3 regions of the Amycolatopsis umgeniensis genome follow, and region 1 is predicted to be linked to each of the others. Evidence: predicted binding sites of a transcription regulator. Region 1 holds the regulator's gene; each other region holds the start of a gene.
The links. Region 1 encodes HspR, which represses chaperone genes until heat shock. Its sites were predicted from a motif close to ANNTTGAGTNNNNNNNACTCAANNT; they were not measured.
Positions count from the first base shown of each region.

Region 2: a site for HspR is predicted at 1,235-1,259, ahead of lon (endopeptidase La). Genes of this name have one in related genera too.
Region 3: a site for HspR is predicted at 6,854-6,878, ahead of HDA45_RS40080 (adenylate cyclase). Genes of this name have one in related genera too.

Region 1 is NZ_JACHMX010000001.1:4,187,712-4,197,520, reverse strand. It holds gene HDA45_RS19520 (GNAT family N-acetyltransferase) at 1-195, shown strand, start outside; gene HDA45_RS19515 (GNAT family N-acetyltransferase) at 205-645, opposite strand; gene HDA45_RS19510 (YbhB/YbcL family Raf kinase inhibitor-like protein) at 708-1,247, opposite strand; gene HDA45_RS19505 (DUF4097 family beta strand repeat-containing protein) at 1,409-2,176, shown strand; gene HDA45_RS19500 (DUF4097 family beta strand repeat-containing protein) at 2,203-2,874, shown strand; gene HDA45_RS19495 (alpha/beta hydrolase) at 2,871-4,277, shown strand; gene dnaK (molecular chaperone DnaK) at 4,443-6,314, shown strand; gene grpE (nucleotide exchange factor GrpE) at 6,311-7,084, shown strand; gene dnaJ (molecular chaperone DnaJ) at 7,118-8,293, shown strand; gene HDA45_RS19475 (heat shock protein transcriptional repressor HspR) at 8,299-8,727, shown strand; gene HDA45_RS19470 (DUF305 domain-containing protein) at 8,779-9,384, opposite strand; gene HDA45_RS19465 (lytic polysaccharide monooxygenase) at 9,395-9,809, opposite strand, start outside.
Region 2 is NZ_JACHMX010000001.1:5,107,712-5,117,520, forward strand. It holds gene lon (endopeptidase La) at 1-1,218, opposite strand, end outside; gene HDA45_RS24185 (SAM-dependent methyltransferase) at 1,554-2,402, opposite strand; gene HDA45_RS24190 (GNAT family N-acetyltransferase) at 2,442-3,380, opposite strand; gene HDA45_RS24195 (putative bifunctional diguanylate cyclase/phosphodiesterase) at 3,660-6,275, shown strand; tRNA gene HDA45_RS24200 (tRNA-Thr) at 6,357-6,429, shown strand; tRNA gene HDA45_RS24205 (tRNA-Met) at 6,480-6,552, shown strand; gene rpmG (50S ribosomal protein L33) at 6,598-6,762, shown strand; gene HDA45_RS24215 (FAS1-like dehydratase domain-containing protein) at 6,851-7,300, shown strand; gene HDA45_RS24220 (MaoC/PaaZ C-terminal domain-containing protein) at 7,297-7,701, shown strand; gene HDA45_RS24225 (GDSL-type esterase/lipase family protein) at 7,827-8,732, opposite strand; gene HDA45_RS24230 (hypothetical protein) at 8,877-9,092, shown strand; gene HDA45_RS24235 (TIGR03619 family F420-dependent LLM class oxidoreductase) at 9,126-9,809, opposite strand, start outside.
Region 3 is NZ_JACHMX010000001.1:8,805,130-8,814,938, reverse strand. It holds gene HDA45_RS40140 (TetR/AcrR family transcriptional regulator) at 1-512, shown strand, start outside; gene HDA45_RS40135 (bifunctional nuclease family protein) at 719-1,192, opposite strand; gene ftsR (transcriptional regulator FtsR) at 1,411-2,172, opposite strand; gene garA (glycogen accumulation regulator GarA) at 2,169-2,636, opposite strand; gene gcvH (glycine cleavage system protein GcvH) at 2,762-3,145, opposite strand; gene clsA (cardiolipin synthase ClsA) at 3,234-3,845, opposite strand; gene HDA45_RS40110 (hypothetical protein) at 3,883-4,116, opposite strand; gene HDA45_RS40105 (hypothetical protein) at 4,355-4,645, opposite strand; gene HDA45_RS40100 (hypothetical protein) at 4,686-4,934, shown strand; gene HDA45_RS40095 (hypothetical protein) at 4,958-5,335, shown strand; gene HDA45_RS40090 (hypothetical protein) at 5,352-5,747, opposite strand; gene HDA45_RS40085 (hypothetical protein) at 5,805-6,692, opposite strand; gene HDA45_RS40080 (adenylate cyclase) at 6,879-7,847, shown strand; gene HDA45_RS40075 (hypothetical protein) at 7,850-8,824, shown strand; gene HDA45_RS40070 (adenylosuccinate synthetase) at 8,821-9,809, shown strand, end outside.

The sequences.
Region 1 (9,809 bases):
TTCGTCCTCGACGACGCGCGCGGCAAGGGGCTCGGCAAGGAACTGGTCCGGGAGATGATCGAGAACGGGCCGGGGGCGGAGTTCCGGTGGATGCTGCACACCGCCGACGCGCACGAGCTGTACCGGCCGTTCGGCTTCGCGGAGCCCTCGAACGGTCAGTACATGGAGCGGACGCGGGCGAACGGGCAGGCCTGAAAGTTCCCTTCAGCCCCCGCCCAGGTTCCGGCTGAGGATTTCCGGCTCGCCGGTCTCCGAGAAGCCGTGGCGATAGTAAAGGTCCCTTGCTCTCGCGTTGTGGTCGTAGACCCGGAGCCGCACGCTTTCGGCGCCTACGGAACGGGCCCACTCCAGGACCGCGGTGACCAGCGCGTCCCCGACGCCGCGGCCGCGGCCGGCAGGGGCGACCCAGAGCGACAGAAGCTCGACCGCACCGCCCTCGGGGGCAGTGGCCGAGACCATGCCCGCCGGGGTCGCGAGGACGTTGAAGGGGACGTCCGTGAGCCTTGCGCGCCAACGTTCCTCGGGCGCGTCCTCCCAGTGGGCGAGCGTCGCGCCGAAGACGTCGGGGTCGAGGCGTAGCGCGGCCAGGCGCAGAACGCGCCAGCCGGCCCAGTCGTCCGACGTGAGAGTGCGAAGAGTGACCAAGTCCGTGAAGGCCTCCTTCCCTACCTTCAGCGTAGGGAAGGAGGCCTTCACGGAAAGCCGAGTCAGCCCTTGTTCTCGTGCAGCGCCGTCAGGGTCGCCCGCGCGATGGCGTGGCTGAAGAGGTTGAAGCCGAGCAGAGCCGGCGTAGCGTCTTCGCCGACTTCCAGCTTCTCGACGTCGACAGCGTGCACCGCGAAGATGTACCGGTGCGGCCCGTGTCCGGGCGGCGGCGCGGCGCCGAGGAACTGCTTGACGCCGCCGTCCCCCTTCAGGGTCACGGCGCCCGCCGGCAGGCCGGAGCCAGCCTCGTCGCCCGCGTTCGCCGCCAGCGCGTTCACCGAAACGGGGATGTCGAACACCGCCCAGTGCCAGAACCCGCTCGCGGTGGGGGCGTCGGGGTCGTAGCAGGTCACGGCGAAGCTCTTGGTCCCGTCGGGGAAACCCTCCCAGGACAGCTGCGGGGAACGATCTTCGCCGCCCGCGCCGAAGATCCCGGAAAGCTGGGGTGTCGGCAGGAAGCCGCCCTCTTCGATGTCGGTGCTGCTCAAGGTGAAGGCAGGCAGATCGGGCAGGAAGTCGTACGGATCGGGTGCCTGCGGCATGCGTCCTCCTGATCGTGGAACCGATGACCCCGCCAGGTTATGACCCCGAGGACCCTGGCGCGGGCTCAGGGATGATTCCGGGGGTTACCCCTATGTCCAAGCCGCCGCGCGCCCCTTAGCGTCGAGACAGACGGAAACCTGCTCTGGAGGGACTCAAGACCATGGCGCGCCCACTCCTCGCAATCGGAGGCATCGCCTTGATCGGCGTCGGTGTCCTCACCGGCCTCGGCTGGTGGTGGCCGTCCGACGCGGAGGCGACCGCCGAACTCACCCAGCAGATCAAGAGCGTCCGCGTCGAGAACGACGAGGGTGCCCTCAAGGTTCGCACGGGCAGTGGCCCGGTGAAGGTCCACCAAGAGTTCGAATATCGCTGGAACAAGCCCGGTGACGCCTACCGCGTCGAGGGCGACACCCTGGTCCTCGCCGGCTGCGGCAACAACTGCGAGGTCGACTACGACGTGACCATCCCGTCCGGGATCCCGGTCTCGGGCAGACTCGACTCCGGGTCGGTCGACATCGCGGGAGCGTCCACTGTGGACATCACCGTCGACTCGGGCCGGGTCGAGGTGCGCGACGTACCGGGCACCGTGAAGGTGCAGTCCGACTCCGGCCGCGTCGAACTGGCGAACATCGGGCAGGACGTCGACATCCGCGCGAGTTCCGGCGCGATCAAGGGTGAGCGGCTCGGCGGAAACGTGAAGGCGCAGGCCAACAGCGGCCGCATCGACCTCGAACTGGTCAAGAGCGCGGACGTCACCGCCCAGGCCGACAGCGGTTCGATCCAGGTCGAGGTGCCCGCGGGCGAATACAACGTCACCGGCAGCACCGACAGCGGCCGCCGCGACATCGACGTCAACCAGTCGGGTTCGGCCCAGCACAAGCTCGATCTCACCACGGACAGCGGAAGCGTCACGGTCAAAGCGGCCTGACGGACTTATCGGGGGAAAACTTTCTCATGGGTATCAAGGAAAAGCGTGTCCTCGGCGCGCTCGCACTCGGCGCGCTGGTGGCCTTCGGGGTCGTCGGCTGCACAGGCGAAAGCCGCGAGAAGCTGAGCGACGGGACACCGGTCACCGAGCAGGTCACCGCGATCCGGGTCGACGTCCCGGTCGGCGGGCTCAAGCTCCGGGTCGAGGACGGCGCGCCGGTCTCGCTGCACCGCGAAGTGACCTACCAAGGCCGGAATCCCGGCAAGACGCACAGTGTCGAGAACGGCACGCTGGTGCTCAGCGGTTGCAGCCAGTGTGGCGTGGACTACGAAGTCGTGGTCCCGCGCGAGCTCGCGATCTCCGGCTCCATCGGCACCGGCAAGATCACGCTCACCCGGGCGGCCGCGGTGGATCTCCGGGGTGACACCGGGGATCTCGAGGTCTTGAGTTCGACAGGGCCGGTGAAAATGGTCACCGGCACCGGGGACATCAAGGTCGGACTGGCCAAACCGGGCATGGTCACCGCGAGCGCCGACACCGGGAAGGTCACCGTCACCGTTCCCGACGGCGCGTACCGCATCAACGCCAGCTCGGAGACCGGCAAGGTCGAGACCGTCGGCGTGCGGCAGGACGAGGCTTCGGCGAACGTCCTGGACCTCAAGTCCGGCACCGGCACGGTCACGGTGCGGCCCGTATGAAGGCTCTCGCGGTGGTCACCGCGCTGACCCTGCTGCCGCTTTCCGCTCTGCCCGCGTCCGCCGCGCCCCGGCTCGCCTGGAAGCCCTGCGCGACCGAGTACGCGCCGACGCTGGAGTGCGCGAGCCTCCAGGTGAACGGGACCATCTCGATCGCGCTGGCGAAACTGCCCGCGACCGATCCCGCGCGCCGCATCGGTTCGCTGCTGACGAACCCGGGCGGCCCCGGCGGCTCGGGGGTGACCGTACTCGAGTACGGCGGCCGCGGTTTCGCGCTGGACAAGCCGGAAATGGCCGAGGTGCGGCAGCGGTTCGACGTCATCGGGTTCGATCCGCGCGGCGTCGGGAAGAGCAAACCCGCGGTCGCCTGCGGGCCCACGCTGCACGATCCGGCGGTCAGCCTGTTCCCGGAGAATCGCGCGGGTTACGACAAGCTCATCGCGCACAACCGCGCTTCCGGGATCGAGTGTCTCAAAAGGACCGGGCCGGTACTGTCCCAAGTGGACACTTGGCGCGCGGCTGACGACATCGAGTCGATCCGGGTCGCCCTCGGTGAGCCGAAGGTCGACTGGCTCGGTGTCTCCTACGGCTCCGAACTCGGGGCCGTGTACGCGGAGAAGTACCCGAAGCGAATCCGCACGATGGTGCTCGACGGCGCCATCGACCACTCGGTGCCCACCCGGCGCGCGATCGTCGACGAGGCGATCGCGACCGAAAGCGCGCTCGAGGACTTCGCGAAGTGGTGCACGACTTCGGCCGACTGCGCGCTTCGCGGCAAGGACGTCCTCGCCACCTACGACGCGCTCATGGCGACGCCGGGCGGCGTCCCGTCGAAGGAGCTCGGGCGGAAGGTGACCGCCGAGGAAATGGCGTCCGGCGTCTACGGCTCGCTCATTCTTCCCGCCTTCTGGCCGGAATTGGCGAAGGGGATCGCCACCGCGACGACGGGGAACGCGGACGGGCTGCTGCCCTACTCGCAGCTGGACCCGTCTTATGGCGCGTACCGGGCGATCGGCTGTCACGACTTCGGGCCCGCCCACACGTCCTACGCCGACATGAGGCTGATGCAGGGCCTGGTGAAGACCGTCGCCCCGCACAGCTGGCGCTACTCGGAGTTCTGGGACATCACGAGCGGATGCGCCGGCTGGCCGGTCGCCCCGGCGTACCTCCCGCGACCGCAGAAGGTGCGGGGCGCGGCGCCGATCCTCGTGGTCGGCGGCGAACACGATCCGGCGACCCCGCTCGTCTGGGCGAAAGGGCTCGCGCGGAACATCGAGAACTCGACGTTGCTGGTCGACGCCGGGTACGGGCACACGGGGCTGCTCAACTCGGCCTGCGTGCGCACCGAAGAGGTGAAGTACCTGGTGAGCGGGCTCACACCCGCTCCGGGCACGGTCTGCCGGTAGCCCGGGAACAAGACGCCCCGGCCGCTCGTTGAGCCGGGTACAAGGTTGAGTGCAGTCGGCTCAAGTCCGGCTTGACGGAAACCCCACGATCCCGATAGAACTTGCGTGGCACCCACTCAAGGTGGGGGTGAACGTGCAGGTCACGAATAGCAGGAGGAACACACCATGGCGCGAGCGGTCGGCATCGACCTCGGCACGACCAACTCGGTCGTCGCTGTCCTTGAGGGCGGCGAGCCGACGGTCATCGCCAACTCGGAAGGTTCACGCACCACCCCGTCCATCGTCGCCTTCGCCAAGAACGGCGAAGTGCTGACCGGTCAGCCGGCGAAGAACCAGGCCGTGACGAACGTCGACCGGACCATCCGGTCGGTCAAGCGGCACGTCGGTACCGACTGGAAGACCGAGATCGACGGCAAGGCGTACACCTCGCAGGAGATCAGCGCCCGCGTGCTGATGAAGCTCAAGCGCGACGCCGAGGCGTACCTGGGCGAGACCATCACCGACGCGGTCATCACCGTCCCCGCCTACTTCGAGGACGCGCAGCGGCAGGCCACGAAGGAGGCCGGGCAGATCGCCGGCCTGAACGTGCTCCGCATCGTCAACGAGCCCACCGCGGCGGCGCTGGCGTATGGCCTCGACAAGGGCGAGAAGGAACAGACCATCCTGGTCTTCGACCTCGGTGGCGGTACGTTCGACGTCTCGCTGCTGGAGATCGGCGAGGGTGTCGTCGAGGTCCGCGCGACCTCCGGTGACAACCACCTCGGCGGTGACGACTGGGACGAGCGCATCGTCACCTGGCTGGTCGACAAGTTCAAGGCCTCCAGCGGCATCGACCTCACCAAGGACAAGATGGCGCTCCAGCGCATCCGTGAGGCCGCCGAGAAGGCGAAGATCGAGCTGTCCAGCTCGAACTCCGCGGGCATCAACCTGCCGTACATCACCGTGGACTCGGACAAGAACCCGCTGTTCCTCGACGAGCAGCTTTCCCGCGCCGAGTTCCAGAAGATCACCTCGGACCTGCTCGAGCGCACCCGCAAGCCGTTCAACAACGTCATCCGTGACGCGGGTGTCGCCGTCGGCGACATCGACCACGTGGTGCTCGTGGGTGGTTCCACCCGCATGCCCGCCGTGTCGGACCTGGTCAAGGAGCTCACGGGCGGCCGCGAGCCGAACAAGGGCGTGAACCCGGACGAGGTCGTCGCCGTCGGCGCCGCGCTGCAGGCCGGTGTGCTCAAGGGCGAGGTCAAGGACGTCCTGCTGCTCGACGTGACCCCGCTTTCGCTGGGCATCGAGACCAAGGGCGGCGTGTTCACCAAGCTCATCGAGCGCAACACCACGATCCCGACCAAGCGTTCGGAGATCTTCTCCACCGCGGACGACAACCAGCCGTCGGTGCAGATCCAGGTGTTCCAGGGTGAGCGCGAGATCGCGGCGCACAACAAGAAGCTCGGCATGTTCGAGCTGACCGGTCTCCCGCCCGCCCCGCGTGGCGTGCCGCAGATCGAGGTCACCTTCGACATCGACGCCAACGGCATCGTGCACGTCCTCGCGAAGGACCTCGGCACGAACAAGGAGCAGTCGATGACGATCACCGGTGGCTCCGCGCTGCCGAAGGACGACATCGAGCGCATGGTCAAGGACGCCGAGGCGCACGCCGAGGAAGACAAGCAGCGCCGTGAGGAAGCGGAGACCCGCAACCAGGCGGAGACGCTCGTCTACCAGACCGAGAAGTTCGTCAAGGACAACGAGGACAAGCTGCCCGAGGAACTCAAGGGCAAGGTGAAGTCCGCGATCGACGAGGCCAACGAGGCGCTCAAGGGCACCGACTCGGCGAAGATCCGCGAGTCCATCGAGAAGCTGAACACCGCTTCGCAGGAACTGGGCACCGCGCTCTACGCCAACGCCACCCCGGGTGCCGAAGGCGCCGCCGGTGAAGGCGCGACGGGGGCCGCGGGAGCGGGCGCCGGTTCGCAGGCCAAGGCCGACGACGTCGTCGACGCCGAGATCGTCGAAGAGGACGAGAAGGACAAGAAGTGACGGGGCGCTACGACGAAACCGAGGGCCGGGGCCCGGAGGAACCGGTGGTCGTGCGGGACCGTCGGCGGATCGATCCGCTGACCGGTGAAGTCCGCCCGGCCGCCCCGGCCGCCGAACCCCAGGACGGTCCGAAGCACGCCGCTCCGGCCGAGGAGGAGCCCGTAGTGGCCGAAGCGCCGGAGCCCGTGACCCACGCGGGCCCCGGCCTCGGGGACTCCATCATGGGCGAAGCGGTGTCGGTGGCCACGGATCTGGAGAAGGAGCTGGCGGAGCGCACCGCCGACCTCCAGCGTCTCCAGGCGGAGTACGCCAACTACCGCAAGCGCGTGGACCGCGACCGCGAGCAGGTCGTCACCGGCGCGAAGGCGTCGGTCGTCGGCGACCTGCTCCCGCTGCTCGACGACCTCGAGCGCGCGGAGCAGCACGGCGATCTGACCGGTGCGTTCAAGGCGGTCGGCGAAAAGCTGGTCGGGAGCCTGCAGCGGTCGGGTCTCGAACCGTTCGGCACCGAGGGCGAGGCCTTCGACCCGAGCGTCCACGAGGCCGTGCAGCACAGCACGTCGCCGGACGTCGCGGGCCCGACGGTCACCACGGTCATGCGCCGCGGTTACCGCTTCGGCGAACGTGTGCTGCGCGCGGCGCTGGTCGGGGTCACCGATCACGAGCCGGGCGCGGCTCCGGCGCCGGCGGCACAGGACGCCCCGGTGGACCCGCCCGTCGGCGGCGAACTGCCGCTCGAGGGCGAGCTCTTCGATGAGAACAACCGCTGATCGGCGATACGGCGTGAAAGGAGGAGACGTTCGGTGAGTGCACGGGAATGGATCGGTAAGGACTTCTACCGTGAGCTGGGCGTCTCCTCCGACGCCACCGCGGACGAGATCAAGAAGTCCTATCGCAAGCTGGCCAAGGAGAACCACCCCGACGCCAACGCGGGCAACGCGGAGGCCGAGAAGAAGTTCAAGGCGGTCTCCGAGGCGTACGGCGTCTTGTCCGACACGTCCAAGCGCAAGGAGTACGACGAGGCACGCCGCCTCTTCGGCTCGGGCGGTCCCGGTGGCTTCGGCTTCCCGGGTGGCGGCGGTGGCGGCGGATTCGACGTCGGCGACATCTTCGGTCAGTCGGGTGGCCAGCAGCAGGCCGGTTTCGGCGGGCTCGGCGACATCCTCGGCGGTCTCTTCGGCCGCCGCGGCGCCGCGGCGGGTGCCACGGCGAACCGGCCGCAACGCGGCGCGGACGTCGAGACCGACGTCCGGATCGACTTCACCGAGGCGGTCAAGGGCGCGACCCTGCCGCTGCGGCTGTCGAGCCCGGCGACCTGTTCCACCTGCGGCGGCAACGGCGCGAAGCCGGGGACTTCCCCGAGGACGTGTTCGACCTGCCAGGGCAGCGGGCTGGTCAGCCGGAGCCAGGGCGCGTTCGCGTTCTCCGAGCCGTGCCGCGACTGCCGCGGCCGCGGCACGATCATCGACGACCCCTGTCCGGAGTGTGCGGGCGAGGGTGTCTCCACCCGCACCCGCACGCTGACCGTGCGGATCCCGCCGGGCGTCGCCGACGACCAGCGGATCCGGTTGGCGGGCCAGGGCGAGCCGGGCCGCGGTGGCGCGCAGGCGGGCGATCTGTACGTCCGCGTGCACGTCGCACCGCACGCGGTGTTCGGGCGGCAGGATCTCGACCTGACGATCACCGTGCCGGTGTCCTTCGCGGAACTGGCCCTCGGCGGCACGATCACCGTGCCGACGCTCGAGGGCAAGGTCTCGCTGAAGGTGCCGCAAGGCACGGCGAGCGGTCGCGTGCTTCGCGTGCGCGGCAAGGGAATCGCCAAACGGGACGGCGCGCAGGGCGATCTGCTGGTCACCCTGCAGGCGGCCATTCCGGCCAAATTGGACGACAAGGCCCGTGAGGCTCTCGAGGCCTACGCGGAAGCCATGTCCGACCACGATCCACGACCGGAGATCACCGAACTTCTCGAAGGCAGGTGAGCAGGATGTTCGGCGGGCTGCCGCACGGCGCGGACGAGGACACCCCGGTGTTCGTCATTTCGGTGGCGGCGCAGCTTTCCGGCCTGCACGCGCAGACCCTCCGGTCCTACGACCGGCAGGGTCTCGTGTCGCCGGGCCGAACCTCCGGTGGCGGACGCCGGTACTCCATGCGGGACATCGCGTTGCTGCGCGAAGTGCAGCGACTGTCCCAAGAGGACGGTGTCAACCTCGCTGGCATCAAGCGGATCATCGAGCTGGAGAACCAGGTCGACGCCCTGCGGGACCGGATAGCCGAACTGACCGAGGAACTCACCGCGGCGTACCTCACCGCCGAACAGACGGCCGCGGCCGTGCACGCCTCCTACCGCAAGGATCTCGTTCCCTTGCGTCAGCAGACGGCGCTCGTGGTCTGGAAGCCCAAACCACGTCGCTGAAAACGCGTTTAGTCCTCTGAATGCTTGTCCGCATTCAGAGGACCAAACGCGTTACTGGCCGGGGACCAGGGTCCGGATCTGCTGGACCTCGCCGGTGCGCGAGTCCATGATCCGCTGGGCCAGCGCCTTCGACTCCGGGTTCTTGCCGTCCTTCAGCTCGGTCCTCGCCAGCGCGACCCCGTTGTGCTGGTGCGCGACGAAGATGTCGGCGAAGTCGAGGGTGAACTCCGCACCATCCTTTTTGGACAGTGCGTCGAGCAGGCCCTTGTCCGTGAGCCCGTCGCCACCGTGATGGTGGTGCGCGTTCGGATCCATCGACCCCGTCTCGGGTTTGCCCCAGGCCTTCAGCCAGTTCCGCATGTCGGAGGTCTCGGTCTGCTGCGTCGCCTCGATGGCGGCCGCGAGATCCTTGAGCTCCTGCTTCTGCGCCTGCTTGGCGGACACCAGTTTGACGATCTCCACGCCCTGGTTGTTGTGGGCGAGCATCATCTGCAGGAACATCACGTCGGCGTCGTTGTACTCCGCGGACGCCGGAGCGCCCGTGGCCGACTGGGGAACCGGGGAGAGCGGGGCCCCGGCGGTGGTGGGTGAGCCATCACCGGCCCCGCAGCCCGCGAGGGCCACGAGACCGGCGACGAGAACGAGGGCGAGCTTCACTGACGTGTCCTTACTGCCGGGACCACAGCGCGGGGGTGTTCGGCGGTTCCCAGCCTTGGATCGCCGTATGCGCCAGCTGACAGCGGTAGCTCGCACCGCCGTAGGTCACCGTGCTGCCGACCGCGTACGCCGTGCCGGCCGCCCAGGTGCCGCCGGCGGGCGGGTTGCTGGTGCTGGTCGGAGGGTTCGACGTGGTGGGCGGGTTGCTGGTGGTCGGCGGATTACTGGTGGTGGGCGGGTTTCCGCCGCCGATCTGCAGGTCGATGCAGCTGTAGAAGGCCATCGGCGTGTCCGCGATGTTCCAGATGGCGAGGACCTTCTGGCGTCCGCTGAAACCGCTGAGGTTCACCGTGTGTGACGTCGGGTCCTTCGGCGCGGAGTTGTTCCCGCTGATGTCGGCGACCTTGGTGCCGCCGATGTAGTAC
Region 2 (9,809 bases), 920 kb from region 1:
GGTGCGGCGGTGACCGCGGATCTCGGCCTCGTCGCGGATACCGCCGAGCGCGACGCGGACGAACTCGCGTCCCATCGCCTTCGCCACGGACTCGCCGAGCGAGGTCTTGCCGACCCCGGGAGGACCGGCGAGCGCGAGCACCGCACCCGAACGCCGTCCACCGACCGGGCCGAGACCCGATTCGGCGCGGCGCTTGCGGACGGCCAAGTACTCGATGATGCGTTCCTTCACGTCGTCGAGACCGGCGTGATCCGCGTCGAGGATTTCGCGCGCGGCGGCGATGTCGTGGACGTCGGTGGTGCGGTTGTTCCACGGCAGTTCGAGGACGGTGTCGAGCCACGTGCGGATCCAGCCGCCCTCGGGGGACTGGTCCGAAGTCCGCTCCAGTTTGTCCACTTCGGACAGTGCGGCCTTCTTGACGGCGTCCGGCAGCTCGGCGGCCTCGACGCGGGCGCGGTAGTCGTCGTCGTTGGCGGTGCCGTCGAGTTCGCCCAGCTCCTTGCGGATCGCTTCGAGCTGGCGGCGCAGCAGGAACTCCTTCTGCTGCTTCTCCATGCCCTCCTGGACGTCCTTGCGGATGGTGTCGGTGACCTCGAGCTCGGCCAGCTGCTCACGGCTCCATTCGAGAGCCTTTTCGAGGCGGGCCGAAACATCGAGCGTGGAGAGCAGTTCGAGCTTCTGCTCGGTGTTCAGGTAAGACGAGTTGCCCGCGAGGTCCGCGAGCGCGGACGGGTCCTCGACCTCCTGGACGGCGTCGATCATCTGCCAGCCGCCACGCTGCTGGAGGATCGCGAGGACGACGCTCTTGTACTCGGACGCGAGCTTCGCGGAGTTGTCGTCGGTGGTCTCGGTGGCGACCTCGGCGTGGACCCAGCGGGCGGCGCCGGGACCGTCGGCGATGCGGCCGACGACGGCGCGGCGGGTGCCGCGCAGCAGCACCGCGGTCTTGCCGCCGGGGACGCGGCCGATGCGCTCGACGGTCGCGATGGTGCCGAGCTCGGCGTACTCGCCGTGGGCGCGGGGGACGATCAGGACCTCGGCCTTGGCGGTGGTGCCGGAGCGGATCCCGGGGAAGGAAGCCTGGGCGGGCGTGTTGGCCTGGGCGGACTCCACCGCGGCCCGCGTCTCCGTGTCGGCGAGGTCGAGCGGGACGATCATGCCCGGCAGCACGACGTCGTCATCGAGCGGGAGGACGGGCAGGAGGCGGTTGTCGGTCATCTGTGCACTCCTCGGTTAGTTGAGTCTGCCTAGCTCAACTCTCCGATCGACCCGTTTGTTTCCTCCCACTGTTCGCCGTCAGCGATCACCCCACCCCTCCGATCTCTGCGCCCCAACGCGTCGCGTTTAGCCCGCTAAACGCGACGCGACGCGGGTAGGCATCGGATGTTTCGAGTCGGGCGGACGTCGCGAAAGCCACTTTCGAGACGTCAGGTGTCCCGAAAGTGGCTTTCGCGACACCCGGCCCCCTTTGTGCCCCACCCCTCCGATCTCCGCGCCCCAAAGCGTCGCGTTTAGCCCGCTAAACGCGACGCGCAGGCGGCAGAGGTCGGACGTCAGGGGTGGACGGAGACACCGCACCAGGCGAACGGCCGGGCGCCTTCCTCGTCCCGCCGCAGCTCCCGGACCGGACGCCAGTCGGGCAGGTGGACGACCCCGGGCTCCAGCAGCGGCCAGTCCCCGAAGAGCGGCTCGATCTCCTCGCGGTCCCGCATCCACACCGGGTTACTCGTCTTCCGGTACTGCTCGACCATCCAGCCGAGCCCGTCCGCGTCCGGACCGGTCTGCCCGCCGAAGCTCATATGCGACAGCCCCAGCCAGCTACCCGGCGCCAGCGCGTTCCGATAGGTCGCGACCAGCGCGGGCGGATCGTCGTGCGGCCCGGCGAAATGCAGCACGGCCATCATCATCAGGCAGACGGGCTGCGAGAAATCGATCAGCCGCAGCGTCTCCGGATGCCGCAGGACGTCCTTAGGCCGCCGCATGTCGGCATGCACGATCCCGGCCCAGTCGGTCGCCTCGTGCCGCTCGAGGATCAGTTCCGCGTGCGCCACCGCCACCGGTTCGTAGTCGACGTACACGACCTTCGCCGCATCGCCCGGCTCCAGTTCCTCCTGGACGATCTCGTGCACGTTCCCGGCTGTCGGGACACCGGAACCCAGATCGACGAACTGCCGGATCCCCGCGTCCAACGCCGCGCGCACGACGCGGTTCATGAACTCGCGGTTGTGCCGCGCGCCCGGTTTCACCCACCGCCACTGCCGTTCCAGCGCGCGGGCGAACTCGCGGTCGACGGCCCAGTTGTGGGTTCCGCCGAGAAACCAGTCGTAGATCCTCGCCGCGGACGGCTTTTCGGTGTCGACCCCGGTCGGCGCCACCGGGGCCGTGTCATCGTCCCTCGTCACAGAAAACCCCCTGATCTTCTGCGAAAGAGCCTATCGGGATCAGGGAACCGCCGGTCGCCGCTGCCAGTACGTCCACAGCGGCCGATAGCCCTGCGCGTACCAGAACGGCGTCGAGCGCGGGTTGGCCAGCGCGTGGTGCAGCAGCACGGCTTCGGTCCCGCATTCGTCGAAGATCTGGTGCGCGTGCGCGGCGAGCGCCGACCCCACCCCGCTCGATCGCGCCGGTTCGGCCACCGCCAGCGACGAAAGGTAGCCGACCCGCTCGGCCGCGACCCGGCCGCCGATCCACGCCGTCTCGTCGGGGAACTGCACCCGCACCATGCCCAGCGGACGCCCGTATAACTCCGCGATCCACAACGTCGGGTTTTCCCGCTCCAGCTGTTTCGACAGGTCCGCGGTGATCGCCTCCTCCGCGCCCTCGCGCAAAGTGACCGAACCGAACTGCGCGTCATAGCGCTGCAATTCCAGTTCGAGCCCGACGGCGGTTTCGAGATCATCCGCTTCGGCGGGCCGGATGTGCACCCCGGGAGTGGCGGGCGGTCCCGTCACGGCCAGCCGGTCCGCCGGACGGACCGCGATCACCAGCACCGGAGCGAAGCCGCGGCGCAGCAATTCGGCCGAGCCGGGCGAATCGCGGCTGGGCCGCACCACGGTCGCCGCCGTTTCGACATCCCCAGGTGGGGCGACCGTCTTCAGATGTTCATCCCATCGGGTGAGTAATGCGTCGAGGGCCTCTTCCGGACGGGGGCCGGTGAGCCGCGCTTCGAGGCGATGTTCGACGAGGGCCCGCCACGGAGAGTCAACAGAATCGGGGCCCGCTTCAGTCCGTACCGACAATCCGGCGGCGGCCGAGTCGCCCGCTGTCGCGGAGAGTGACACGGAGCCCTCGACAGGCTCCAGTGCAGGCATTTCCGGGAGCAGGGCGTCCACGGTGGCGAGCCGCTCGGCATGCCCGGCGGCGATGGCGTGGCTATTCATAGGACTATTCAAGCCCCTACTGACGGGTCCGACGGGAACTTCACGAGATTGGCCGGGGCGTGGCGCCAGGTGACTTCCGGTAGTCGGAAGGAACGCGAATAACGCTCCCATTTCACCCCTTGGTCCACGCAGGTCAGCGCGACGCGCCCATTGTTAACCCTGGGGTGATCTCATACTGTCTCGAATGGGACTTGGGTACGCCCTCCGGGGTACTGTATTGCCCTCATCCCGAGGTCGCGGTAGGACAAGACCGGTTGGGCAGCCGGGAAGGAAGGTCGGATGCCGGACACGAACGGCAGGCCCGTGAGCGCCGCACAGGCGGCACCGGGCAAGGGAGGCGCCGTTACGGAGGCTCGTACCGACGAGCGACGGTTCCGCGTCTACACCTTCGCGGTACTCACCATGGGCATCGCCGCCGCGGCCGCGGTCAGCCTCTGGCTGGACTTCGAAGCCTCGGACGATTTGTTGTGGATCGGGCCGATCCTCGCGCTCGCGTTCCTGCTGGCCGAACAACTCGGCATCAACGTCGACGTCCGCAGCGGCATCTCGTGGACGATCTCGTTCACCGAGATCCCCCTGGTCATCGGATTCTTCGTCGCACCGTTCGAAGTCGTCCTCGCCGCGCATCTCGCGGCGGGCATCGGAACACTGCTGGCCCGCAAGGTCGCGGGCCGCGTCCTCTACAACGCCGGCGCCTTCCTGCTGGAGATCACCGGCGCGTTCGCCGTGGCAGGGCTGGTGAAACAGGCCTCCGGCGCCCACGACATGACCTGGATCGCCGCGCTGGCAGGCACTTTGACAGCGCCGCTGGTCAGCACGCTGCTCGCGCTCGCCGCCGTCCGCGTGCTGCGCCGCCGCATGCGGGTCAGCACCGCGATCCGGCTGACCGGCCGCATCCTCGTCGTCGGATTCGTCAACGCTTCGGTCGGTCTTTCCGGCTATTTGGTCATTTCCGGTACGCCGAAGGCCTGGCCGCTCGTGCTGGCCGTCTTCCTCGGGCTCACCGCGTTGTACTGGGCGTACTCCGATCTGCTCCGCGAACAGCGCGACATGGAAGCACTGTCCGACGTCAGTCTCATGGTCGCAAGATCCGGCCAGCAGGCCGCCGCGCGTCCCGCGGGCCGGGCCGACGAGCTCGTCGGAGGCGTGGACGTCCGCGAGTGGGCGACCATCGCCGAACGCATCAAAGACCAGCTCGCCGCCGGCCGTGTCGTGCTCAGGCTGCGGCTGGAACCCAAGGACACCATGCGGATGGTCGTCGCGGGCGACGAGCTGCCACCCGTCGACCCGGCCGCCGACGACCCGTTGCTGCGCCTGCCCGGCGCGCACGTCCGGCACTTCCGGATCACCGAAGCCAATCCCGACGTCCGCTCCGCGCTGCTCGATCGCGGCGCGCAGGAGGCGCTGGTCGTCCCGCTGCGGAGCGCGAACCAGCTCCTCGGCGTCGTCGAAGCGCACGACAGGCTGTCCCGCTGGCGTGGTTTCGGCAAGTACGACGTCCAACTGCTCGGCACGATGGCCAGCCACCTCGCGACCTCGCTGGACAACCGGCGCCTGCTCGCGACCCTGCGCCACGACGCCTACCACGATCCGCTGACCGGTCTGCTCAACCGGCCGGGCTTCCGGCAGGTCGCCAAGGAACCGTTGCGGGAACAGGTCGACGCGGTCGTGCTGCGAGTCGACCTCGACGTCTTCTCCACCGTCAGCGACGCACTCGGTTACGTGTGGGCCGATCGGATGGTCATCGCCGCGGGCCGCCGGATCCGCGACGCGCTCGGCCCCGACGTCCCGCTCGCCAGGCTCGAAGGCGCGTCCTTCGCGGCGCTCCTCGTCGGCTGCGCGCCGGAACGCGCCCAGGCCGCCGCGGAACTGCTCCGCGCGGAACTCGTCGCCCCGTACCCGGTGGACCGGCTCTCCGTCGAAGCCAACGCGATGATCGGCTACGCCACGTCCTCGGCGGAAGACGACGACCAGGTCGACGTCGACGGGCTCCTGCAGCGCGCTGACGTCGCCGTCCGCGCGACCAAGGGCGGTGAAGAGGTCCGCGGCTACATGGCCAGCATGGGCCAGATCTTCATGCGCCGGTTCCAGATGGTCACGCAGTTCCGGCAGTCGCTCGAAGAAGGCCAGCTGAGCGTCCACTACCAGCCGAAGATCACCTTGCCGAACAGGCAGATCCAGGGTGTCGAGGCGCTGGTGCGCTGGGTGCACCCGGAGTTCGGCAGGCTCGGCCCGGACGAGTTCGTGCCGGCGATCGAAGCGGCGGGCCTCATCGGCGTCCTGACGTCCTTCGTCCTCGAAGAGTCGCTGAAGCGCGTGCGGAAGTGGCTCGACGAGGGTCTGCGCATCTCGGCGGCGGTCAACCTGTCGGTGCGGAACCTGGCCGACGAGGACTTCCCGACGAAGGTCGCGCGCGAACTCGACCGCTTCGGCATCCCGCCCGAGCTGCTCACCTTCGAGCTGACCGAATCCGGTGTGATGTCCGACCCGCAGAAGGCGCTGCCGATCCTGCGGGAGCTGCACTCGCTGGGCATCGTGCTCGCCGTCGACGACTTCGGCACCGGGTACTCGTCGCTGGCCTACCTGCGGCAGCTCCCGGTCGACCAGGTCAAGATCGACAAGAGCTTCGTCCTCGGCATGGGCACCGACCTCGGCGACCTCGCCGTCGTGCGTTCCATCGTCGAACTGGGCCACTCGCTCGGCCTCACGGTCGTGGCGGAGGGCGTCGAGGAGGACGTCGCGAGGGATCAGCTCGAGGCGATGGGATGTGACGTGGCACAGGGCTACCTCATCTCGCGTCCGCTGCCGGAGGATCGCCTGGAGGCGTGGTTGCAGGCCCGTACGGCGCGCTCGCCGGGACGCCACTCCGAGACCGTCTTGACCCTGCTGACCTGAGGTTTTGCGCTAAAGTGACCCCTCCTTCACGGGGCTCACGGAGGTGTTGCTAATCTTTCCAAGTCCTCGCGAGAGGGCAAGGCCCCTTTAGCTCAGTCGGTAGAGCGTTTCCATGGTAAGGAAAAGGTCTACGGTTCGATTCCGTAAAGGGGCTCGCTACCTTAACCGCGTCACGCAAGCGTGTCGCGGTTAGGGGTATGTAAGGGCGGTGTAGCTCAGCTGGCAGAGCAAGCGGCTCATAATCGCTGTGTCGCCGGTTCAAGTCCGGCCACCGCTACGCGGTAATCCTGGGTATCCCAGGCCTAGTAGAGAAGGAAATGCTGTGGCTGCCACTGACGTGCGACCGAAGATCACGCTCGCGTGTGAGGAGTGCAAGCACCGCAACTACATCACCAAGAAGAACCGGCGCAACAACCCGGATCGCCTGGAGATGAAGAAGTTCTGCCCGAACTGCGGTACGCACCGGACTCACAAAGAGACCCGCTGAGCGTCTAGCGGTTCTACCTGTCTTACCCCGAAGCCGTCCTGGTCACCAGGGCGGCTTCGGTATTTTCCGGGTTGGGTAGCCTGCTCGGGTGGCCTTGGATCAGTCGTTCACCGGGCGGGCGTACCCGCCGACCAGTACCTATGAAGTGAGTCGCGAGAAGATCCGGGAGTTCGCCGACGCGCTCGGCGACGCGAACCCGCTCTACCGCGAGACCGAAGCGGCGAAGGCGGCCGGCTACCCCGACGTCATCGCGCCGCCGACGTTCCTCACGATCATCAACCTCGCCTCGATCAACGCGATCGTCTCGGACCCCGAGCTGGGCCTGGACTATTCGCGGATGGTCCACGGCGACCAGCGGTTCACCTACACGCGGCCGGTGCACGCGGGCGACGTCCTGTCGCTCACCACGTACATCGACAACATCATGACCCGCGCCGGGAACGACTTCATCAACCTGCGCGCCGAGATCTCCGGCGCCGACGGCGGCCCGATCGCCACCACGTACGCCCAGCTCGTGGTCCGAGGGGAGGGCGCGTGAGCACGTTCACCGTCGGAGAAGAACTGGCGCCGCTGACCATCGACGTCACCAGGGACCAGCTGGTGCGCTACGCGGGCGCTTCATTGGACTTCAACCCCATCCACTGGAACGAGGCCTTCGCCAAGGAGGTCGGCCTGCCGGACGTCATCGCGCACGGCATGCTCACCATGGCGCTCGGGGCGCGGCTCGTCACCGACTGGCTCGGCGACCCCGGCCGCCTCATCGACTACTTCGCGCGCTTCACGCGCCCCGTGGTCGTGCCGAACGACGGCGCGGCGAGGATCGAGTTCACCGGGAAGGTCGCCGTGGTCAACGACGACGGCACCGCGCGGATCGACATCACCGCCAAGTTCGACGGCAAGGCCGTCCTCGGGAAGGCCCAAGCGGTCGTCCGAGCGTGACCTGACCCCGCACTCGCGTGATCAGACCCGGATCTCGCGTGATCAGACGCGGATCTCTCGTGTGCGGTGTCTGATCACGCGAGTCACGGATCTGATCACGCGAGTCCCGCGCCTGATCACGCGAGTCACGCGACCTTCAGCAGCTTCACGATGACCTCCGCCATGCCTTCCTCGCCCCGGGCGTTCGGGTGCAGCGGCGCCGCGGGGACCGCGGGCGCGGGCCCCTCGACCCACCGCCGGTTCGCGGCGCTGCACATGTCCCGCCCCTTGCTGGCGGTCGACATGTCGGCGAAGCCCGCTTCGTGCTCCTTCGCCGTCTCCTCCAACGCGGTGTTCAGCCGCTCCAGCGAGTCGCGGAAGTAGGCGACGTCCCCCGCACCGACCGGCAGGACCGGCCAGCAGCCGGCGTCGTCGTCCGGAAGCACCGTCGGGTAGCCGACGACCACGACGCGTGCTTTGGACGCCCTGGAGCGGATCTCGTCCAAGATCCCGCCGAGCCGGTCCGCCGCGGCGGTGATCCGCTCGGCGAGCTGGTCGCGTCCGCCCATCGTCAGCCGGGTCTTACAAGGCGAAGCGGTCTGAAGTTGCGTCGCGCACTCGCTCGCGAAGCCGACGAAGCCCACGTCGTTGCCGCCGATCCCGACGGTCACCAGCGTCGTGTCGCCATTGATCGCGTCGAGCTGCGGAGCGTTCGTGCCGTCGCGCGTCTTCTGCTCGCCGGTGAGGTGCTCGGTCGTGGCGCCGCCGCAGCTGACATCGGCGAACTGCGCCGGCCGCAGCTTCGCGGCGAGCAGGCTCGGGTAGTTGTTGTCCGAGCGGTCGCAGCCCACCGGTGTGCCCACGGGCCGCCCGGTGCCCGGCGAGGCCGTATAGGAGTCACCCAGGGCCACATATCGGCCCGAGCCATCCGAAGTGGTGACCCCCGCTGGTGTCACCGATGTCCCTCGCTCCCACAGGTGGTAAGCGATCCCCAGGACGGATAGCACGATCACCAGGAACAGACAGCCGCCGCCAGTTCTCCGCTGCGTCACCCGTTCGTTGTACGCGACCAGGGTCGCGTTGTCATGGGTCCGACCGTCGGTGAACTACGCGTGAACGGGTGATCACCGGTTGCCTGAGACGTGGATCACGTTCAGGGTGGGGCTCGTACCTAGCCCCGAGGAAAGGCGAATGACGTGAGCCTGAACTTGAACAAGCTGGTCGACAAGGCGTGGGAGGACAAGAGCATCAACGAGCTGCTGGACGCTCCGCCGTCCGCGCTCGAGGGCTTGACCAAGAAGCACGACGAAGTCCTCGCGGAACTCAAGATCAAGACCGTCCGCGACCTCGGCAACTGGAAGTACGCCGCGAAGGCGCACGCCCTCGTGCAGCTCGCCGACGGCGAATCCTGACCCTCTGAAGGCCCTTCCCGCCGGGGAGGGCCTTCAGTCCTTCGGAACGAGAGCGCGCAGCTCGGCGGCGAGATCGAGGGCGTGGCTGACGTCCCGTGCGAGGTAGTGCGGGTCGACGAAGGCTTCGGTGACCCCGGTTTCGGCGGCCGCTTCCAGCGTCGCCGCGACGTCCCCGAGATCGGTGCCCGGCTTCGGGTTGATCCGCAGTACCCGTCGCAGCGTGCCGGGGTCGCGGCCCGCCTTCTCCGCCGAGCTCACCACGGTTTCCCAGAGCTTCGCGAGGTAGGGCGCGGGCAAACCGGCGGGCAACCAGCCGTCCGCGCGGCGTCCGACGCGGTCCAGCGCCGCGGCCGAGCGTCCGCCCAGCAACACCGGCGGATGCGGGCTCTGCGCCGGTCGCAGTCCCACCTTCGACTCCGGGATCCGCCAGCGTTCGCCCTCGTGCTCGAGCGGGTCGCCGGTCCAGAACTTCCGAAGGACGTCGAGGAGCTCCTCCAGTTGCCTGCCGCGCCCCTGCCAGGGAGTGCCTGTCGCGGTGTACTCGTCGCGAAGCCATCCGGTGCCCAGCCCGACGTCCAGACGGCCTCCGCTCACTTGATCCAGCGAAGTGAGCATCCGGGCGAGCACCACGGCCGGATACACCGTCCCGGTGAGCGTGCTGGTGCCGAGCCGGACGTTCTTCGTGACGCTCGCGGCCACCGTCAGCAGGATCAGCGG
Region 3 (9,809 bases), 4.6 Mb from region 1:
ACAAGACGTCGTTCGCGAAGATCAAGGAGCGGGCCGGGCTGTCCAGCACCCGGATCATCTCCTACCACTTCACCAACAAGGCGGGCCTCATGCAGGCCGTGGTCACCACCGCGACCGGGATGAAGGACAAGTTCCTCGAGGAGCGGATCCAGGGCACGACCGACCGGGCCGGGCTGCTGCGCGGATATATCGAGGCGGAGATCGAGTTCCTCGGCTCGTACCCGGAACTGGTGCGGGTCATGGTCGAGATGGCCTCGAGCGGATCGGACGCCGAAGGCTGGTTCATGTCGGCGCCGATCGTCGAGGAGTTCCGCACCGGCCGGCTCGAACGCCAACTGCGACAGGGGCAGCAGGAAGGCGCTTTCGGCGACTTCGCGGCGGACGTGATGGCGCTGTCGATCGCACAGGCCATCGACGGCGTCGCCGCGAAGTTCGCCGCGGACCCGAAGCTGGACCTGGAGCGGTACGGGCGGGAACTGGCGGACCTGTTCACGCGGGCGACCGCCGCCTGAAGCGCCTGGGTGAACGCGCCTGGGGTCGACGTGGCTGAAGGGCGCTTTCCCCACATCGCATGAGGGAAAAGCGCCCTTCGCCGCGTGCCATGCGGCGAGGGGGCCCTTCAGTCCGACCCGCACCCACCGCGGCCGCGTTCACCGCACGCAAGAAGAAGGGGCGGCGCCACCGGCGCCGCCCCTTCGTTCGAGATCTCAGTATGTGATCACGTGTCCGCGCCGCGGAAGTCCTCCGGCGAGACGGAGTCGAGGAACTCGCGGAACTTCTCGACCTCGTCCTCCTGCTCGTCGGGGATGATGAGCCCCGCTTCCTCCAGCACCGCGTCCACGGCGTGGATCGGGACTCCCACCCGCAGCGCCAGCGCCACCGAGTCGCTCGGCCGCGCCGAAACCCTGATGTCGCCGTCGAAGACCAGTTCCGCGAAGAACGTGCCTTCCTTCAAGTCGGTGATGACGACCTGCTCCAGCTCGCGGCCCAGCGCCCCGATGACCTCCTTGAGCAGGTCATGGGTGAGCGGACGGGCCGGGCGGACTCCCTGCTGCTCCAACGCGATGGCGGTGGCCTCGACCGAGCCGATCCAGATCGGCAGGTAGCGCTCGCCCTCGGTTTCCCGCAGCAACAAGATCGGCTGATTCGCGGGCAGCTCCACCCGCACGCCGACGACGCGCATCTCGCTCATCGGGCTTCGCCTCCCTCTCGTGCGCACGGGCCGCAACGCTTGTCTCGACGATCAAGCGACGGTGATCCCGACGCTACCCGTCTTCCGAGCGCTGTGCTCGCTGTCCGGACATTCTCGGTTCGCCCTCGGCAAACCCAACTCTCACGGTACGGCATAGGGTCCCGAACATTCAGTCATTGACAAGTGGCCTCACAAGGGTTCCCGGACCCCGGAGCCGCTCAGCCGCCCGTGACGGCGCGTATTCCGGCCTTCACCAAGAGCGTATGTAACGCTACGGTCAGTGCGGCCAGCTCCCGGACGACCTCGTCGCCCCTCGCTTGCGCGTCCTCGTCACGGTGCCGATACACCGGAGTCACGATCTGCTCCAGCAGACCGACTTCGCGGTCGGCCGCGGCCCGGAAGGCACGCAGATGTCTCGGCTCGATACCGAATTCGGTCATCGCCTTCACGGTTTTCGCCACGAGGACGGCGTCCGGGTCGAAGAACCCCGCCGCGCCCGGGCGGACGAGACCGTATTGCCGCAGCTCAGCCAGGGTGGCGGCGTCGATGCCGGCCTGGCGGAGAAGATCTTCCTCGGTCAGCCTGATCTCGCGATCGGTCTCGAAGTCCCCGGGGGACGGCAGTCCGCCGTTCTCCCCCGGGGCGTCGAGCGAAACGAGTTTCCGCGGCGGTTTGGGGGCCGTCGCGGAAGGCGCGGCTCCCTGATCCGCCGCGTCCAGCTGTTCCTTGATGACCTTCAGCGGAAGGTAGTGATCCCGCTGGGCGGACAGGACGAATCGCAAGCGCTCCACGTCCGCCGGAGCGAACTGCCGGTACCCCGACGGGGTCCGGCCCGGCTGGACCAGACCTTCCGCCTCGAGGAACCGGATCTTGGAGATGGTGACGTCGGGGAAGTCGCCGCGCAGTTGTGCCAGCACGGCCCCGATGCTCAACCCATCGCGCTGCGACGCATCCCGATCAGGCCGCCCGGCCGCCGTCACCGTGCCCCCTGGCCCCCGGAACCCGGGCCGGTCAGGAAGACCAGGCGGAACTTGCCGATCTGCACCTCGTCGCCACCGGCGAGGACGGCCTGGTCGACCGGCTCGCGGTTGACGTAGGTGCCGTTGAGGCTGCCGACGTCGATGACGACGAACTCGCCGCCCTCACGGCGGAACTCGGCGTGCCGCCGGGAAACCGTGACGTCGTCGAGGAAGATGTCGCTGTCCGGGTGCCGTCCCGCACTGGTGGTGTCGCGGTCCAGCAGGAAGCGCGAACCCGCGTTGGGGCCGCGCTTGACGACCAGCAGCGCGGAACCCGCGGGCAGCGCGTCCACACCCTGGACGGGGGCCTCGGCAGCCGGAGGAGCCTCAGTGCCTTCGACGTCGGCCAGGAAGTCGGCCCGGAAGACAGAAGTCCGCTCCGGAGACTGCTCCGGGGGAACGCCGGGCCCGTCGTTCGTGCTCACCTGAGCTCTCCTAACGCATGTGTGTTGCCACTACTCAAGAACATGTGGAGGTCAAACGTACCGTGCCTGATCGAAACTCCGGTCCGCGGCTCCCCCTACTCTCACGGGAGGGCCGCGGCCTGCGGCTATTCCTTGATCAGTGCCTGGTACGCCTCGGCCTCGAGCAGGGATTCGACGCTGCTCGCGTCGTCGAGACGGAGTTCGATCAGCCAGCCCTCGCCGTAGGGGTCGCTGTTGATCAGCTCGGGCGATTCGGTCACCGCGTCGTTGACCGCGACCACCTCGCCGTCGAGCGGGGCGAACAGCTCCGAAACGCTCTTGGTCGACTCGACCTCGCCGAACGCGTCGCCCGAGCCGACCTGCTTGCCGACCTCGGGGAGGTCGACGAACACCACGTCACCGAGCTGGTCCTGGGCGTACTCCGTGATGCCCACGCGCACCAGACCGCCGTCGCGCACGGAGACCCACTCGTGCTCCTCGGTGTAACGCAGTTCTTCTGGAGTGGACAACGCCGCTCCCCTTTCTCATGCCCTCGCTCGAAACCGACGCGCGCAGTTTCGCATCCCGCCGGGGCACGCGCCCGGCGCCTCCCGCAAGCTAGCGGGGATCGGCCGTGCGCAGTGCCCGCACCGTCTGGACGACGTACAACACGCCCGAATAGACGTACAGGACCGCACCCCACGCCGTGAAGGCGTACCCGATCGGACGGGCGAACGCGGCGATGTCGGAGCCGCCCTGCGTGAGCAGCAGGAACGGGAAGGCGTACATCAGCACGAAGGTGGCGCCCTTGCCGATGTAGGTGACCTCCGGCGGGGCGAACCCGCGGTGCCTCAGCAGCAGTACGCAGACGCCCAGCACCGCCTCGCGGACGACCAGCGGGACCACCACCCACCACGGGACGATGTCGCGGATCAGGAAGGCGATGAGGGTCGCGAGGATGTAGAGCCTGTCGGCGGCCGGGTCGAGCAGCTGACCGAGCCGCGACATCTGGTTGAGCCAGCGGGCGAGTTTGCCGTCGAGCCAGTCGGTGAGCGCGCTGAACACGAGCAGCGCGAGCGCCCAGCCGTCTTCCTTGGGGCCGAGCAGCAGCCACAGGAAGACCGGCACCCCGGCGAGCCGGAGGATCGAAAGCATGTTGGGAACGTTCAGGGCCTGCCGCAGCAAAGAAGGCTCTTCGCTGGTCACGCTCGGTTCGGGGGGCGTACTCACCCGCTCAGCCTATCCAGCGGCGGCAGGTCCTCCCGCGTCAGCTCGCCCGGGTGTGGCTCCAGCCGCGGCGTTGCAGGTCCGCGCTGGTCAGCGCCACGGGCCTGCCCCGATGGTCGGTACCCATCCACCGGGTGTGCCCGGCGGAACTCTCCAGGACGTACGGGCGGCCGCCGCACCAGACGACGGTGCACGGTGCCGTGGGTGGCAGCTCCGTACTCGCCGGTGCGGTGGCCTCGAATGACGCGGGGTCGTTCTGTTCGTCGGTCTTCATCGCTCTCACGGTTTCGGTGACGGGGACTGGGACACGCCGGAGCGCTACCTTTGTTTTCGGCAGAACAGGGCCTGGCGTTAACGGCCGGGCGCCGGATTCGTCCGATCGGTTCGCGACGACAGCAGGGTGTCGCCACGCCGTGAACGGCATGTTAATTGTCCACAATGGACAGTGATTGGGCGGTCCTCGCGTACTCCCTCGCCGTCGGCGCGATAACCTCCCGCGAATCGAACGTGGCTCAATGCCACGGCTTCGGGACCGGCCGGGTCAGAATGGGCCGGCCACGACCGGCCGACGAAAGGATCGCCTTGCCCGTCTCGACGACCACGGGAACGTGGCGGCGCCTGTTCGCGGCCTGCGCCGTCGCCGGAACGCTCGCCGCCTGTTCGGGCGAAGACCCGCCACCGCCTGTCACCGCCACGCCGGCCTCGTCGTCCGCGATCCCTTCGAGCACGTCCAGCGCGTCGGTACCGCCGATCCCGTCGCAGACCGCGCCGAGTTCGTCCGCTGCCCCGAATCCCGCCCCCAAACCGAAACCAGCTGAACCGGTACAGGGTTCGTGCGGGACGGTGACCGCGGCGAGCGGGCTGACCCTGCAGGTGCTCAACGGGCCCGGCGTCTCTTGCGCGGACGCGACCGGGATCGTCGGCTCGTTCCACAAGAGGATCGCCGGACGCCAGTCCGCGGGCTCGGACGAGCCGGTCAGCGAGACCGTCGACGGATGGCTCTGCGTCTCCGGCGCCCCCGCCGCGCAAGGCGGCACCAGTTGCAGCAAGGGCGAGCAGAACGTGTTCGCCGCCGTCGTCCCCGTCGAATGAACCACCCCCGAGAAGAAGGGCCCATGAAGAGCCTCGCCGTACTTCCCGCCGCGCTCGCCGTCGTCCTGGTGAGCGGCTGCGGCGCCGATCCCGCCCCGTCGGCCGCGCAGACCCCGTCGTCCCCCGCCGTCACCCCGGCGCCCGCCGGAACACCGTGCGGCGAGGTCGCCGGACTCCAGGGCGCGAAGAACAAGGTCGTCGCCCACGGCAAGACCGACTGCGCCGAGGCGACACAGGTCTTCACGGACTACTTCACCAAGCTGACGCCCGCCGAAGCCGCTTCCCCGCAGGGTCCGGGACCGGTGGTGATCGGATCCTGGACCTGCGGGAGCGGGCCGAACGATCCGGTGACGAGTTGTTCCACCGAGGACGAGCGGCAGATCGAAGCGACCCGGCTCTGACGGCCGCCCGGCGGCGTCAGTTCTTCTGACGCCGCCGGACCGTGTCCAGCCGGTACAGGACGCCGAGGGCGATCGCCGCGGCCAGCAGCCCCACGCCGAACAGGCCGCCCACGGACATCGTCCAGATCAGCGAGGACCTCGACCGGTAGACGAATCCGTCGCCGGCGAAGATCCTGTCGCCCTCAGCGGCCTTGTCTCCCTCGATGCTCCCGCGATCGGTGCGCCCGTCGTCGAACCGCCACTCCCCCGAGCAGTAGGGAATCACCCCGCTCATCGGCGCCCCTCCCTCGGCGCACCCCGAGATCTCCGTGACCGTGACCTCCTCGCCGGTGTTCAATTCACGCACGTGGGCGCCGAAGTATCCCCAGGCGACACACAGCAGGAAGATGTACGGGACACCGGCCAGCAACACTCGAAAGAGAGTTCTCGAATTCCGCGGTTTGCCCGGCACTGAATTCCTTTCCTCGATTCACTGGAGCGCCAGCAGGACTTCCCGGTCGAGTTCGCCGACGACCAGGTACTTCGGCTGATACCCGGGCGGGACCACGAAACAGACGAGCCCCGTGGTGCCGTCGAAGGCGCCGGGAGCGCCCGCGCACTGCTCGACCCGCCGCGGAGAGCCGTGTTCGTCGGCTGACAGCTCGAGCGCCGTGTCCCCCAGGCGGGACGCCTCGATCCGCAGGGCGAGGACATGGAATCCGCTCAGCCACGCCTCGGCGCCTTCGGGCGACTCAGGCCTGCTGTCGAGCACACGCACGGCCGAATCACCGGAAGCGGCGGTCTGCCCCTTGCCGATCACCGGCGGCGGCCCCCACGCGTCGCGGCGATGCTCCCACAGGTTCGGCACGGGATCGGCCGCGTCGCGGTACGCCGTTCCGCCGAAACCGACCGGCGCCAGCACGACGTACGCGGCGAAGACGAACCCCGCCAGGAACGACAGCGACTTCCGCACGGTCACCGGCCTCGCCACCGAGTACACCACGACGGCACCGAGCACCAAGAGCGCTCCGCCGATCGACATCACCGTGATCCTCTCCCACGGATGGTGGGCTTCCACGACCTCATCGGCCCCGCGCACGGACAACACCCGGTCCGTCAGCGAAGAAATCCGGACGACCACCGGCTCCGCGAGACCGAAGGCCCGACCCGTCGGCAGTTCGATCGCGCGGCCGTCTTCGGTGACCGCCAGGGTCTCGTAGGTGGTGTGCGGACCGCTCTGTCCTTCGGTCGTCGTGGAATCCGATACGGAGATCACGGCGCGCGAGTCATAGGTTTCGGCCATTCCCTCGGCGGCCCATCGCCCGGCGAAAGCGGCGATGAATCCCAGGACGATTCCGAGCGCGAGCAGAACGGCCACCCACTGGTTTTTTCGCGACTGTTCCGGAAAGGTCACCACCCCCTGTTCGACCGTTCCAGTCTATTTTTCGAATCGTCCGAACGGCACGGGATTTGTACCTACACCACCATTCCCGCGGTCATTCCAGGCTCCCGGCCCGCCCGGGGCCCCTTGCGGGGCGAGGTAAGAGTCGTCTAGACTCAAACTATGCTCACCAGGGACGAAGCCGTGACGACGGTCGAGAACACGGTCGACGCGGCCACGCTGTTCGCCCGTCACCGCTATCGCGAATTGGCGGCCGCGCTCCACCCCGATCGCAATCCCGGCGACCCGAGGGCCCATCGGGCGGCCGCCGTCCTCAATCGCCTTCACACCGATTGGAAAAATGCCCGGCGCCAGACGGTCACCACCGCGACGTCGGCCTATACCCTCACCACTCCGCACGCGGTGGGCAGTATCGCGACGACCTACCGCACCACCGGCCCCCATCTGGTCAAACTCGTCCGCGATCCGGCGCTCAACCCGCTGATCCACGCCGAATGGACGGCGTTGCGCGCACTCGACGGCTTCACCGAACGGCACCGCTGGCTGCGCCCTTACTATCCGCGACTGCTCGACACCTCGGGGCCGGTGGCGCGGGGTGATCGCGCGTTCAGCGTCCTCGATCCGCTCGTCGACGGGTTCACCACGCTCGCCGACATCAGGAAAGCCTTCCCGGACGGTCTCGACGGCCGCGACTACGCGTGGATGCACCGGCGCCTCCTGCGTGCCGTGGCGGGCGCGCACCGCGCGGGTGTCGTCCACGGTCATCTCACCGCGGACAACGTGCTGGTCCACCCGGGACAGCACGGCATCGTCCTGGCCGGCTGGTCCTTCGCCGTCGAAGCAGCAACGCTCCCCCTGGCCACGGACAACACGGTCGGCTACCCGCCCGAAGTCCACAAGGGACGGTCGATGTCCGCGGCCACCGACGTCCACATGCTCCACAGCCTGATGCTTTCGCTGCTGGCGCCCGGGGAAACCCGTCAACGCGAGTTCGCCACGTGGTGCACGCAGGACGACCCGGCACAGCGCCCCGACGCCGCCGACCTGCTCGACGAGTACGACGGACTGCTCGCCGAGCTGTACGGCCCCCGCACCTTCCGCCCTTTCATCATCCCCGAGACAGGAGCCTGACCATGGGACACGGACACTGGGACGACAACGCCTACGCCGCCGCGAAGACCTTCCGCGCGGCCAAGGGTGAGGACGATTTCGGCTACAGCGCCGATCTCCGCGCCAAACCCGCGAAAGACTGGAAGGCCGCGGCCGCGCTCGACCCGAAGAACGCCGTCCGGGAATGCCGGGATTCGGCCGACCACACCGATTCGACGCCGATCGCGGTGCTGTTCGACGTCACCGGCTCGATGCGCCGGGTGCCGCGGATCATGCAGGGAAAGCTCGGCAAACTGCACGGCCTGCTGAAGCGCCGCGGCTACCTGGCCGACCCCCAGGTGCTGTTCGGCGCGATCGGTGACGCCGACAGCGACCGGGTGCCGTTGCAGATCGGGCAGTTCGAATCGGACAACCGGATGGACGAGCAGCTGCGCACGATCTTCCTCGAAGGCGGTGGCGGCGGGCAGAAGAGCGAGTCCTACGAACTGGCCGCCTACTTCATGGCCCGGCACGTGGTCACCGACGCGTGGCGCGAACGCGGCCGCAAAGGATACCTGTTCCTCATCGGCGACGAGCTGAACAAGCCCGCGCTGGAAGCCCGCCACATCCGCCGGGTGATCGGAGACGACGTGCGGGAGGACATCGACCCCGCGTCGGTGTACCGGGAGCTGGCCCGCAAGTGGAACGTCTACTTCGTCCTGCCGAACCAGTCCTCGTACTACAACGACCCGGAGATCGGCGAGCACTGGAGCGGTCTGCTCGGCCAGAACTTCCTCAAACTCGACGACCCCGGCGCGGTATGCGAACTGATCGCCGCCACGATCGGGCTGGAGGAGCAGGTCGTCGACGTGGACAGGGCACTCGCCGACCTCGCGGACGTCGGCTCGGTCGCCGAGAGCGCGGCCGTCGGCAAGGCGCTGGCGAAACTCGGCACCAAGACGGTCGTCACCTCGGCGGTGCCCGAACCGGGTGGCCCGAGTGACGTGGTGCTGCGATGAGCCTTCTGGACGGGCACGTGGTGGTGGTCGGGCTCGGCTTCGGGGACGAAGGCAAGGGAGCCGTGGTCGACGCGCTCTGCGCCGACCGGCCGACCACCGCCGTCGTCCGCTTCAACGGGGGCGCGCAGGCCGCGCACAACGTCGTCGCGCACGGGCGGCACCACACGTTCAGCCAGTTCGGGGCGGGCACGTTCGCCGGCGTGCCCACCCACCTGTCACGGTTCGTTCTGGTCGAGCCGTTCGCGCTGGCGGCCGAAGCCCGGCGGCTCGAAACGGCCGGCGTGCGGAATCCGCTCTCCCTGCTGAGCGTGGACGGGCGGGCCCTGCTCACGACCCCGTTCCACATCCACGCCAACCGGGCCAGGGAGGAGGCCCGCGGCGCGGAACGGCATGGCTCGTGCGGGAAGGGCATCGGCGAGACCGTCTGGTACTCGCTGCTTTCCGGCGCCCTGCCGGGTGAGGTGGTGGAGAACCAGGAGGTGATCGGGACGCCGGGGGAAGCGCCCACGGTCGCCGACTGCGCGCGGCCGTCGGTGCTGCGGCGCAAGCTCGACACGCTCGCGCGGTTCTACGCGCCGCTCGCCGTCCCGCGGCACGGCGTGGACGAACTGGTGACGCTGTACCGCGCTTTCGCGGACGCGGTGCGGATCACCGACGGGGACGAAACGGGACGGCTCGCGGCGGCCGGGCGGCTGGTTTTCGAGGGAGCGCAGGGGGTTCTCCTCGACCAACACCACGGGTTCCATCCGCATACGACCTGGTCCACCACCACTCCGCACAACGCCCGCGACCTACTGGGCGGGCGCCCGCACGCGGTCCTGGGTGTCACGCGGACCTATCTCACCCGGCACGGCGCGGGGCCGCTTCCCACCGAGTCCGCCTCAGTGCTCGCCCGCTTTCCCGAGGCGCACAACGACACCGGCGAGTTCCAGGGCGCGTGGCGGGCGGGCCATCTCGACGAAGCGCTGCTGGACTACGCGATCGC